3 regions of the Aurantimonas sp. DM33-3 genome follow, and region 3 is predicted to be linked to each of the others. Evidence: predicted binding sites of a transcription regulator. Region 3 holds the regulator's gene; each other region holds the start of a gene.
What was found. The regulator LexA, encoded in region 3, represses DNA repair genes until DNA is damaged. The targets are predictions, from matches to a motif close to TGTTCNNNNTGTGTTCNG.
Positions count from the first base shown of each region.

Region 1: the regulator LexA is predicted to act here: its motif matches at 1,636-1,653, upstream of dnaE (DNA polymerase III subunit alpha).
Region 2: the regulator LexA is predicted to act here: its motif matches at 1,345-1,362, upstream of H9Q09_RS12670 (PA0069 family radical SAM protein).

Region 1 covers NZ_JACSGS010000012.1:10,157-13,941, reverse strand. Annotated here, with positions in the region: gene H9Q09_RS15685 (Hpt domain-containing protein) at 1-263, shown strand, start outside; gene H9Q09_RS15680 (2Fe-2S iron-sulfur cluster-binding protein) at 432-752, shown strand; gene H9Q09_RS15675 (DUF922 domain-containing protein) at 890-1,495, opposite strand; gene dnaE (DNA polymerase III subunit alpha) at 1,919-3,785, shown strand, end outside.
Region 2 covers NZ_JACSGS010000008.1:91,538-95,322, forward strand. Annotated here, with positions in the region: gene H9Q09_RS12655 (4-(cytidine 5'-diphospho)-2-C-methyl-D-erythritol kinase) at 1-207, shown strand, start outside; gene moaB (molybdenum cofactor biosynthesis protein B) at 204-749, shown strand; gene H9Q09_RS12665 (hypothetical protein) at 759-1,295, opposite strand; gene H9Q09_RS12670 (PA0069 family radical SAM protein) at 1,421-2,578, shown strand; gene H9Q09_RS12675 (ribonuclease HII) at 2,674-3,381, shown strand; gene H9Q09_RS12680 (F0F1 ATP synthase subunit B) at 3,501-3,785, opposite strand, start outside.
Region 3 covers NZ_JACSGS010000001.1:451,982-455,766, forward strand. Annotated here, with positions in the region: gene trpC (indole-3-glycerol phosphate synthase TrpC) at 1-501, shown strand, start outside; gene moaC (cyclic pyranopterin monophosphate synthase MoaC) at 498-998, shown strand; gene glp (gephyrin-like molybdotransferase Glp) at 995-2,236, shown strand; gene lexA (transcriptional repressor LexA) at 2,280-2,999, shown strand; gene H9Q09_RS02535 (ComEC/Rec2 family competence protein) at 3,094-3,785, opposite strand, start outside.

The sequences.
Region 1 (3,785 bases), on a different contig from region 3:
GCGATCGCAGCCTGGAGCGGGAGGTGCTCGGGCTGTTCGTGCGGCACCTGCAGCTGGTCGGTGTTCGGCTGGAGACGGCCGGCGGTCTGGAGCTGCGGCAGATCGCCCATACGCTGAAAGGGGCGTGCCGCAATGTCGGAGCGTTTCCGCTGGCGGACGCCGCCGAGGCGAGCGAGCGATCGGGCTTCGACGCGGCCAGTCTGGCGGCACTTCGGGCCGAAGTGAACGAGACGCTCGGCTTCGTCACGCGCCTCGCACGATAGGTTGTCGGCGTCCGGTCGAGCCGCGCAGCGGCACCGCGACCGGTTGACTTCCGGCCCGTGCGAACTCTAACCAAGCGCGACCATCAGCGGCGGCGCAGGCCATGCCCGTTTGGCCTTGCCACGACGCGCCCGCCGCCGACCCGACCCCGCAAGCCGAAAGCCTCATTCATGCCCAAGCTCGTTTTCCTCACCCCGGAGGGTGAACGCTTCGAGATCGATGCGCCGAACGGCACCACCGCCATGGAGAACGCGGTCAAGCACGACGTGCCCGGCATCGAGGCCGAATGCGGCGGTGCCTGCGCCTGTGCCACCTGTCACGTCTATGTCGACGAGGCCTGGACGGCGAAGACCGGCGAGCCTGAGCCGATGGAGGAGGACATGCTGGACTTCGCCTACGAACCGCAGCCGAATTCCCGTCTCTCTTGCCAGATCAAGATGCGCGAAGATCTGGACGGTCTCGTCCTGACGGTCCCGGCGCAGCAGGCCTGATCACCACCTTCGCGGCATTGCGGCCGGCGCGCCGGACGCGGCTGCATGTTCAGACTCTATAAGGGCTCGCGGCTTCGTGGTCGCGGGCCCTTATCGTGATCGCCTGTCCAAGACCGGTTGAGCCGCTCCGCGTAGGATCAGCGCCGGTAGTCCGACACGGCCCGACTGAGCGCCCGGCGCAGGCGGAAGTTGACCTCGCGTCCCTCGATGGTGTCGAACTCGACCTGGGCCCGCTCGTGCCCGGCGAGATAGCGCTGGGTCACCTGGTTCACCAAGGCTTCCATCCGGGCGCAGCTCGGCTCGGGCCGCAGATTGCGCAGCGCCATCTCCATGCGTTTCAGCCAGCTCTTGGCGATGTCCGCATGATGCTTCTCATGGCGCTCGATATCCGATTCCAGCGTTCGCCAGATCAGGATCGTCTCCGGCGCGACACCGCGGGGCGGCGCCCATTTCGGCAGAAGCATGTTGAGCGTCAGCTTCACATTGGCCATGTCGACGGCGCAGCCCTCCGCGACGCGCTTGTAGGTGACGTGTCCGTCGAACTTCACCTCCGTCGCACCGGGATGGCGTAGCCCGGTTTCGGCGACGAAGGGGCCGCGGCGATTGAGATCGCGGTCGAGCTCCGCCAGCGTCGTGCCGCGGATGGCGAAGTAGCGCGTCGTCTCGTCCAGCGTCTCGGCCGTTGCCGACGCGCCCGCAAGGACGGCGAGGCCGGCCAGCAGCAAGATTGCCCTACGCGTCATCTCTTCATCACCATGTCGAAGGTCGCCGTTCGTCCACGCTAACCGTTTGGCGCGGCGACACAAGTCTCTTGCCTGCGGGAGGCGCCGCGGCGGATGCACGCCGGCCGTTCCATCCGGGAGGTTGACAATCTGGAACAAACGAGAACATATAAGGAACATAGAACATAGGATGAACATCATGCTCGATATCGCCAAGGACCTGTTGTCGCTCGCCGTCGTCTCCGGTTTCGTGTTCAGCCTCAGCCTTCTCGTTCATGTGGTGTAGCCGCCGCTTTCCTGTGCACCGTTGCGGGTCGGCGGTTTCCTCCGGCGGCCACTCGGCCTAGTCGTTGGGTTGCCTTGACGGGTGATGGCCGATGGCCAGCGCCGGGGGGCGGAGCCGGCCGCGGTGGATGGCCGGCTCGGGAATGATGGAGCAGCAGCATGGCGTCGGATACCAAACCCAAATTCGTCCATCTGCGGGTCCACAGCGCCTTCTCACTGCTCGAAGGCGCGCTGAAGCTCGACCAGATCATCAAGTTCGCAAAGGGCGACGACGCGCCGGCGATCGGCATCTGCGACACCAACAATCTGTTCGGCGCCCTGGAGTTTTCCGAGAAGGCGTCGAAGGCCGGCATCCAGCCGATCACCGGCTGCCAGATCGACGTCGAGTTCTCCGATTGCGAGGAAAGCCGGGGCGGGCGCCGCGAACGAAGCCTGGCCTCGATCGCGCCGCTGGTGCTGATCGCGGCGACGGAAGCGGGCTACGCCAATCTCGTGGAGATCGTCTCACTCGCCTATCTCGGGCATGCCGACAATCCGCGCCCGCATGTGTTGTTCGAATGGCTGGAAACGCGGTCCGAGGGAATCATCGCCCTGACCGGCGGCCCGCTCGGCCCGATCGGGGCTGCCATCGCGGCGGACCGGGCCGATCTCGCCCGCAGCCGCATGGAGCGGATGGTGCCGGTTTTCGGCGACCGGCTCTATGTCGAGCTGCAACGCCACGAGGGGCGCAGCCGCAAGGTCGAGGCCGACACGCTGCAGCTCGCCTACGACATGGCGTTGCCGCTGGTGGCGACGAACGAACCCTTCTTCCTGAAGGCCGACGATTTCGAAGCCCATGACGCCCTGATCGCCGTCGCCAGCAACCGTCTGGTCAGCCAGGAGGACCGGCGTCGCCTGTCGCGCGATCACAGCCTGAAGTCCCAGAACGAGATGTCGGTGCTGTTCGCCGACCTTCCCGAAGCCCTGCACAACACGGTCGAGATCGCCCAGCGCTGCAGCTACCGGCCGCGGACCCGTGCGCCGATCCTGCCGCGCTTTGCCGGCGCCGATGCGGACGCGGCGGAAGCCGAGGCGGCCGAGGTCGCCGAATTGCGGCGTCAGGCCATCGAGGGGCTGGAGGCGCGGCTTGCCGCGCACGGGCTGGCACCCGGCGAGACCGCCGAAAGCTACCGTGAGCGGCTGGAATTCGAGCTGTCGATCATCGAGCGGATGAAGTTCCCGGGCTACTTCCTGATCGTTGCCGACTTCATCAAATGGGCCAAGGCGCAGGGCATTCCCGTCGGTCCCGGCCGTGGTTCGGGCGCCGGCTCGCTGGTCGCCTATGCGCTGACGGTCACCGACCTCGATCCGCTGCGCTTCTCGCTGCTGTTCGAGCGCTTCCTCAATCCCGAACGCGTGTCGATGCCCGACTTCGACATCGACTTCTGCCAGGACCGGCGCGAGGAGGTGATCCGATACGTCCAGGAGAAATACGGGCGCGAGCAGGTCGGCCAGATCATCACATTCGGAACGCTGCAGGCGCGCGCTGTGCTGCGCGACGTCGGCCGCGTCCTCGAAATGTCCTACGGCCAGGTCGACAAGCTCTGCAAGCTGGTGCCGCAGAACCCGGCCAATCCGGTGACGCTGGCGCAGGCGCTGGTGGAAGAGCCCCGCCTGCAGGAGGCGCGCGAGAAGGAAGAGATCGTCGACCGGCTGATCTCGATCGCGCTGAAGCTCGAAGGGCTCTACCGCCACGCCTCGACCCATGCGGCGGGTATCGTGATCGGCGACCGGCCGCTGTCGCAGCTCGTGCCGATGTACCGCGATCCGCGCTCGGACATGCCGGTCACCCAGTTCAACATGAAATGGGTCGAGCCGGCCGGTCTGGTGAAGTTCGACTTCCTTGGCCTGAAGACCCTGACCGTGCTGCAGAAGGCGGTCGAACTGATCGCCCGCACCGGGCCGACCATCGATCTCTCGGCCATCCCGCTGGACGACGCCAGGACCTACGAGATGATGACCCGCGGCGAGACCGTGGGCGTGTTCC
Region 2 (3,785 bases), on a different contig from region 3:
ATCGTCTCCGTGCGCGACGCGCTGTCTGGCGAAGGCGCGCTGATCGCCCGCATGTCGGGCTCCGGCGCGACCGTCTACGGATTGTTCGAGGACGCCGCCGAACTTGCCCGCGCCCGCGGCCGGATCGCCGCGTCCCATCCCGAATGGTGGCTCTCCGGTGCCGAGCACCGCGACGAGTCCACAGACACGCCAAGGGAGGCCCCATGAGCGACGAACGCTCCTTCATCGCGCTGTCCATCGCGATCCTCACCGTCTCCGACACCCGCAGCCTCGACGAGGACCGCTCCGGCTCGCTGCTGGTGGAACGGCTGACCGAGGCCGGCCACCGGGTCGCGGACCGGCAGATCGTCACCGACGACGTGCCGGCGATACAGGCGGTCGTCCAGGGCTGGTGCAAGCGCGACGACGTGGATGTGGTGATCACCACAGGCGGCACCGGCTTCACCGGCCGCGACGTGACCCCCGAGGCGCTGGAGCCGCTGTTCGAGAAGCGCATGGACGGCTTCTCGGCGGTCTTCCACCGCATCTCCTACGACAAGATCGGCGTCTCGACGATCCAGTCGCGGGCGACGGGCGGCGTCATCGATGCCACCTTCGTCTTCGCCCTGCCCGGCTCGCCCGGCGCCTGCCGCGATGCCTGGGATCATATTCTCAAGGCGCAGCTCGACTATCGCCACAAGCCCTGCAATTTCGTCGAGATCATGCCGCGTCTGGACGAGCATCTGCGCCGCGGCGGCCGGACCGCCTGAACCGCACGGTCAGCTCGCGGGCCGGCCCCGGACCGCCGGGCGGATGAAGGCCCGCATCCGGGTCACCGCGACGCCCTTGGCGACCTCCTCGAGGCTGAAGGCGAGCTTCGACAGGCCGATTGCCTGGCGCTTCTGGACGAGGAACCCTTCTGCCATCGCCGTGCGGATCTGGCGCAGCCTCGCAAAGAAGCCGGGCTGGTCGTTCGGCGCCCGGCGGAAGCGCGCCGCCTGCGTCTTCGCCCGTCCCGCGCCCACCATGTCGGCATGCTCGACCACGGCCTCCATCCAGCCGGGCAGAAGCCGCGCGCCCGGTTCCAGCAGCAGCAGCCAGTCGCCCCGCGCCGTCTCGATGGCGTCGCGGAAATCCTCCGCCGCGACGATCCGGCATCCGGCATGGTCGGAGACCTTGCGGGCATTGTCCCCCATGCCGCGATCGACCAGCACGACCTCGCGCACCAGCCCCTCGACGGCGCCGGGTATCAACGGCGCGAGGGTCGCCGCCAGCCAGTGATCCTCGGGTCCACAGTCGATGAAAACGCTCAGCATCCCTTTCGTCTAGCCGAGCCCAACGACCCTGACCAGATCGGAACGTTTTTGTTCTTGTCTTGTTCTCATAACAGGTTTAGGACATCAGTCACAGAACGCAGCCGGAACACGGGGAGAGCAACGTCATGCAGGACATCGCCAAGGCCGATCAGGCCGCCTTCTCCGCGCCGGACGGCGTCGACATCGCCAACCACATCATCGGCGAGGCCGGGCTGCGCATCGGCTTCGAGCGGCGGCGCGGTCGCGGCGCCGGGCTCAACCCCAGCGGACGCTTCGAGCCGTTCAAGCGGCAGGCCGTCGACGATGGCTGGAACACGCTGGACGAGCTGCCGGCCTTCAAGACCGACGTGCAGGTCGAAAAGCCCAAGACCATCATCAGCCGCAACACCTCGCCGGACATCTCCTTCGATCGCTCGATCAATCCGTATCGGGGCTGCGAGCATGGCTGCGTCTACTGCTTCGCCCGGCCGTCGCACGCCTATATGGGCCTGTCGGCCGGCCTCGATTTCGAATCCAAGCTCTTCGCCAAGCCGAATGCCGCCGAGCTCCTGGAACGCGAATTGTCCAAGCCCGGCTACCAGGTGAAGTCGATCGCGATCGGCACCAACACCGATCCCTACCAGCCGATCGAGAAAAGCTGGCGGGTGATGCGCGAGATCCTCGAGGTGCTGGAGGCGGCCAACCATCCGGTCGGCATCGTCACCAAGTCGGCGCTGGTCCTGCGCGACATCGACATCCTGTCGCGCATGGCGGCCAAGGGACTGGCCAAGGTGGCGCTGTCGGTGACCACCCTCGACCGGACGCTGGCGCGGGCGATGGAGCCGCGGGCGGCGACCCCGACCAAGCGGCTGGAGGCGGTCAAGGCGCTCAGCGAGGCCGGCGTGCCGACCATGGTGATGACCGCGCCGATCATTCCCGGCCTCACCGATTCGGAGATCGAGCGGCTCCTGGAAGCGGCGCAGACCGCCGGCGCAAGGGAGGTCGGCTACGTCCTCCTGCGCATGCCGCTGGAAGTCTCGCCGCTGTTCAAGGACTGGCTGCTGCGCCACTACCCGAACCGCTACCGGCATGTCCTGTCGCTGCTGCGCTCGATGCGCGACGGCAAGGATTACGACGCAGAATGGGGCAAGCGGATGCGCGGCACCGGGCCCTATGCCTTCCAGATCCGCCGGCGTTTCGAAATGGCGGCGCGCCGGCTCGGCCTGAACGAGAGCCGCACGCAGTTGCGCTGCGACCTGTTCACCCCGCCGCGCGGCGCAGGCGTCCAGCTCGCTCTGCTCTGACGCCAGGGATACCCCATCGTCCGGCCTCCCCCTCGGCCGGATGGTCTCGCCGGTTTGCCACCCCGAACACGGCGAGGCTTGTGGAGAATCGGAGAATGCGCGAGTCTCGCCGCAACATGGCTCGCCGTTCCTCCGATTCTCCCGTTCGCGCAAAGAAACCCGCGCGCCGCCCCGCCATCGCGGCCGGGCCCGACTTCTCGCGCGAGGCCGGGCTTCTGGCCGACGGCAAGCGCTTCATCGCCGGCATCGACGAGGCCGGACGCGGGCCCTTGGCCGGACCGGTGGTCACCGCCGCGGTGATCTTTCCCACCCGCGACTTTCCCGACGGACTGAACGATTCCAAGAAGCTGACCGCCGAGGACCGCGAGCGGCTGTTCGCCGAGATCGTCGCCAAGGGCTGGGTGGGGATCGCCTCGGCCAGCGCCGACGAGATCGACCGCTTCAACATCCGCGGCGCCACCCTCCTCGCCATGCGGCGGGCGCTGCATGCCCTGCCCGAAGCGCCCTGCCATGTGCTCGTCGATGGGCGCGACGTGCCGCCGGCGCTGCGCTGCGCCGGCACGGCGGTCATCTCAGGCGACGCCCTCAGCCTCAGCATCGCGGCCGCCTCGATCGTCGCCAAGGTGACGCGGGACCGGATCATGGCGCGGGCCTGCCGGGCCTATGAGGGTTACGGCTTTTCCCGCCATATGGGCTACGGCACACCCGAGCATCTCGGCGCCATCGCAAGGCTCGGCCCGACGCCGATCCACCGGATGAGCTTCAGTCCGCTGCGCCGCGACCTCCTCGACGCCGCCGAATAGGCCGGACGCCGCCCGCTCCGCTCAGCCTTCCATGCCCGAACAACGAAAAAGGGCCGCCAATGGCAGCCCTTTGAACGTCACGTCGCGATGCTGGTCCCGGATCGGGACCGCCGCCAGGCTCAGTTGAGCCGGCTGCGAACCTCGGCGATGGAGGATTCGGTGGACTGGCCGGCATTGCCGCCCGAATTGCGGTCGGAGATGATCTTGGCCGCGGCGGCCACCGCCACGTTGATCGCCGTCGCGCGGACTTCGGCGATGGCGTCGGTCTCGGCCTGCGAGATCTTCGTCTCGGCCATGGCCGTGCGACGCTCGACATATTCCTCGTTCTTGCGGCGCGTGTCGGCGAGCATCAGCTCGGCCTCGCGTTTGGCGGCGGCGACGATCTCCTTCGCCTCCTCCTCGGC
Region 3 (3,785 bases):
TTCCTGACGGCGGCGCGCGCGGCGACGAGCCTGCCCGCGCTGCGCAAGGATTTTCTCTACGACACCTATCAGGTGGCCGAGGCCCGCGCCTGGGGCGCCGACGCGATCCTCATCATCATGGCCGCGGTCGACGACGCCCTTGCCCGCGACCTCGAAGCCGCGGCCGTCGCCTATGGCCTGGACGTGCTGGTCGAGGTGCATGACGAGGCCGAGACCGAGCGGGCGCTTGCCCTCGCCTCGCCGCTGCTGGGCATCAACAACCGCAATCTGCGCACCTTCGAGACCTCGCTGGACACCGCGGAGCGGCTGGCCGCCCTCGTGCCCGACGATCGCGTCCTGGTCGGCGAAAGCGGCATCTTCACCCATGCCGATTGCCAGCGTCTCGCCGGGCACGGCATCCGCACTTTCCTCGTCGGCGAGAGCCTGATGCGTCAGGAGGACGTCGAGGCCGCGACGCGGGCGCTGATCGGCGGCGATCCTGCCATCACGGTGCCCGCATGAGCGATCCGCGCGACGCCACGCTGACGCATCTCGACGCCACCGGCGCCGCGTCCATGGTCGATGTCGGCGACAAGGAGCGCACGCGCCGCGTCGCTGAGGCCGAAGGCTTCGTGATGATGGAGCCGGCGACGCTCGACCTGATCCTGGCCGGCGAGGCCAAGAAGGGCGACGTCATTGGCATTGCCCGCATTGCCGGCATCATGGGCGCCAAGAAGACCCACGACCTGATCCCGCTCTGCCATCCGCTGATGCTGGAGAAGATCGGTGTCGAGATCACCGCCGAGCCTGCGCTGCCCGGCCTGCGGGTCACCGCGACGGCGCGGGTCGGCGGCAAGACCGGCGTCGAGATGGAGGCGCTGACGGCCGTCTCGGTCGCCTGCCTCACCATCTACGACATGGCCAAGGCGGTCGACCGCACCATGACCATCAGCGGCATCCGCCTCCTGGCGAAATCCGGCGGCCGCTCCGGCGACTGGTCGGCGGACGCCGCGTCGTGAGTCTCATCCCCGTCGAGGAGGCCTATCGTCTCCTCGTCGAGGACGCCCGCCCCCTCGACCGAACCGAGACGCTGCCCCTGCGCGACGCGTCGGGCCGCATTCTGGCCGCGGACCTCGCCTCGCGGCGCACCCAGCCGGCCTTCGACGCCTCCGCCATGGACGGCTACGCGGTCCGCGCCGCCGACCTTGGCGACAAAGCGCCCTTCCCCTCCCTGCGGCTCGTCGGCGAATCGGCCGCCGGCCATGCCTATGACGGCACGCTGCAGCCAGGCGAGACCATCCGCATCTCCACCGGAGCGCCGGTCCCGGCCGGCGCCGACGCCATCCTGATCCAGGAGAACGCCGACCGGCGGGACGGCACCGTCACGGCGACGGCGCCGGTCGTCGTCGGCCAGCACATCCGCCCGGCGGGAATCGACTTCGCAGCCGGCACGCCGCTTCTCACCGCCGGCACCGTGCTCACCCCGGGCGCCATCGCGCTGGCCGCCAGCGGCGGCCATCCGTCGATCCCGGTACGCGGCCGGCCCCGCGTGGCGATCCTGGCGACCGGTGACGAGCTCGTCCTGCCCGGCGAACCCATCGGCCCCTCGCAGATCGTCGCCTCCAACACCTTCGGCGTCGCTGCGCTGGTGCGCGAGGCCGGCGGCCTGCCGCTGAATTGCGGGATCGCGCCCGACCGGGAAGCGGCCATCGATGCCCAGCTGACGCAGGCGATCGCCGACGGCGCCGATATCTTCGTCACCATCGGCGGCGCCTCGGTCGGCGACCACGATCTCGTCGGCAAGGTCTTCGCCGCCCATGGCGTCTCCCTCGACTTCTGGAAAGTGGCCATGCGCCCCGGCAAGCCGCTGATGGCCGGCAGGCTGGGCGACATGCGGGTCGTCGGCCTGCCCGGCAACCCCGCCTCCTCCATGGTCGCCGCCACCCTCTTCCTGGCACCGCTGGTCCGGCGCCTCGCGGGCCGTCCCGCGCGTCCGCTGTACCGCCGGGGCGTTCTCGCCGCGCCGATGTCGGACAATGGCGACCGCACGGATTTCGTCCGCGCCCGGATCGAACCGGATGGCGCCGGCCCACCCCGTATCGTGCCGTTGTCGCGCCAGGATTCCTCGCTGCTGTCGATCTATGCTGCGGCCGATGCCCTGCTCGTGCGCCCGGTCCGCGCCGCACCGGCCGAAGCAGGCGATCCCTGCGATTACGTCCCCCTGACGGCGCTGGAGCCACTTGCGGAACACAACTAGAACAGATAGGTTTGTTCAGGTTTTGTTTTGAGGAGTCGCCCGGATGCTGACGCGCAAGCAGCACGATCTTCTGGTCTTCGTGAACGATCGGGTGCGCGAGACTGGTGTGCCCCCGTCCTTCGATGAAATGAAGGACGCGCTGGACCTGCGGTCCAAGTCCGGCATTCACCGCCTGATCACCGCGCTCGAGGAGCGGGGCTTCATCCGCCGCCTGCCCAACCGGGCCCGGGCGCTGGAAATCCTGAAACTGCCCGAGTCGATTCAGGGCAACCGCCCGGCACCTGTCGGGCGCACCGGCTTCAAGCCGAGCGTCATCGAAGGCAGTCGCGATACCGCCCGGCCCGCCCCCACGGCGCAACCGGCGCCGGCCAAGGCGTCCGCCTCGACGGCCATCCCTGTCATGGGGCGGATCGCCGCCGGCGTGCCGATCTCGGCCATCCAGCACAACACCCATTCCATCGTCGTTCCGCCGGACATGCTGGGCAGCGGCGAACATTACGCCCTCGAAGTGAAGGGCGATTCGATGATCGAGGCCGGCATTCTCGACGGCGACACGGTGGTCATCCGCCGGGGCGACACGGCGACGCCGGGCGAGATCGTGGTCGCCCTCGTCGACGACGAGGAAGCGACCCTGAAGCGCTTCCGCCGTCGCGGCGACACCATCGCGCTGGAGGCGGCCAATCCGGCCTATGAAACCCGGATCTTCGGCTCGGACCGGGTCAAGGTCCAGGGCAAGCTGATCGGCCTGATCCGCCGCTACTGACCGCTCCGGACGGAACGCGGTCGGTGCAGAACGGGTGATAGGTCCTCGCGACTCGCGCCCGAAGCGTTGAGGCCCGAAACCGGCTCGTCCTCGCTCAGGGCCCAACCGTCGCGGTTCGGCCTGAACCGGCCGGGCCCCCATTGCTGACGGTCGCCGAGGCCGGCTGCGTGACGGGTACCGGCGGGTCTGGCGCGGCTGGCTTGCGCCAGTATTCCGGCCAGGGCGCCAGCCGGTGAACGTTCCAGCGTTCGGGCGGATCGCTGACCGCCGGCACGATGCGGGGCCGGCCTGTCGCCGCCTCCCGGCCGATCGCCAGCGAGCCGGTCCGCCGCAGCGTGCGCAGCGTCACCAGAAAGGCGCCGGATCGGCATTCCGTCAGCCGGATCGCCCGTGAGACGATGGCAACATCCGCCTCGTCGCAGGCATCGCCCGTGCGGGCATAATCCTCAGTCCAGACCACCCGCAGGCCGCCGCGCGTGGTGAAGCGGCAGTATTTGGCCGCGCACTCGGCGGGAATCGTCGCACGGATCCGCTCGGTGTCCGTGCCCCGCGGCGCCCGCGCCTCGAAGGCCCGCTCCCATTGTTCCGCGATGAAACCGCTGGGCCTTGCACGAAGGAAAGCAAGCTGGCCCTCCGCCGCGAGAGTCGCGACCTCCTTGCCGTCCTCGAAGATCAGCAGTTCCGGTGGGACCGTCCTGTCGGGCGCTGCGACGAATCCGGCGAGTGCCAGCGGCAGGCCAAGCCAGCGCAACCGGCTTGCCAGACAGGACGCGGTGAGGATCGCCG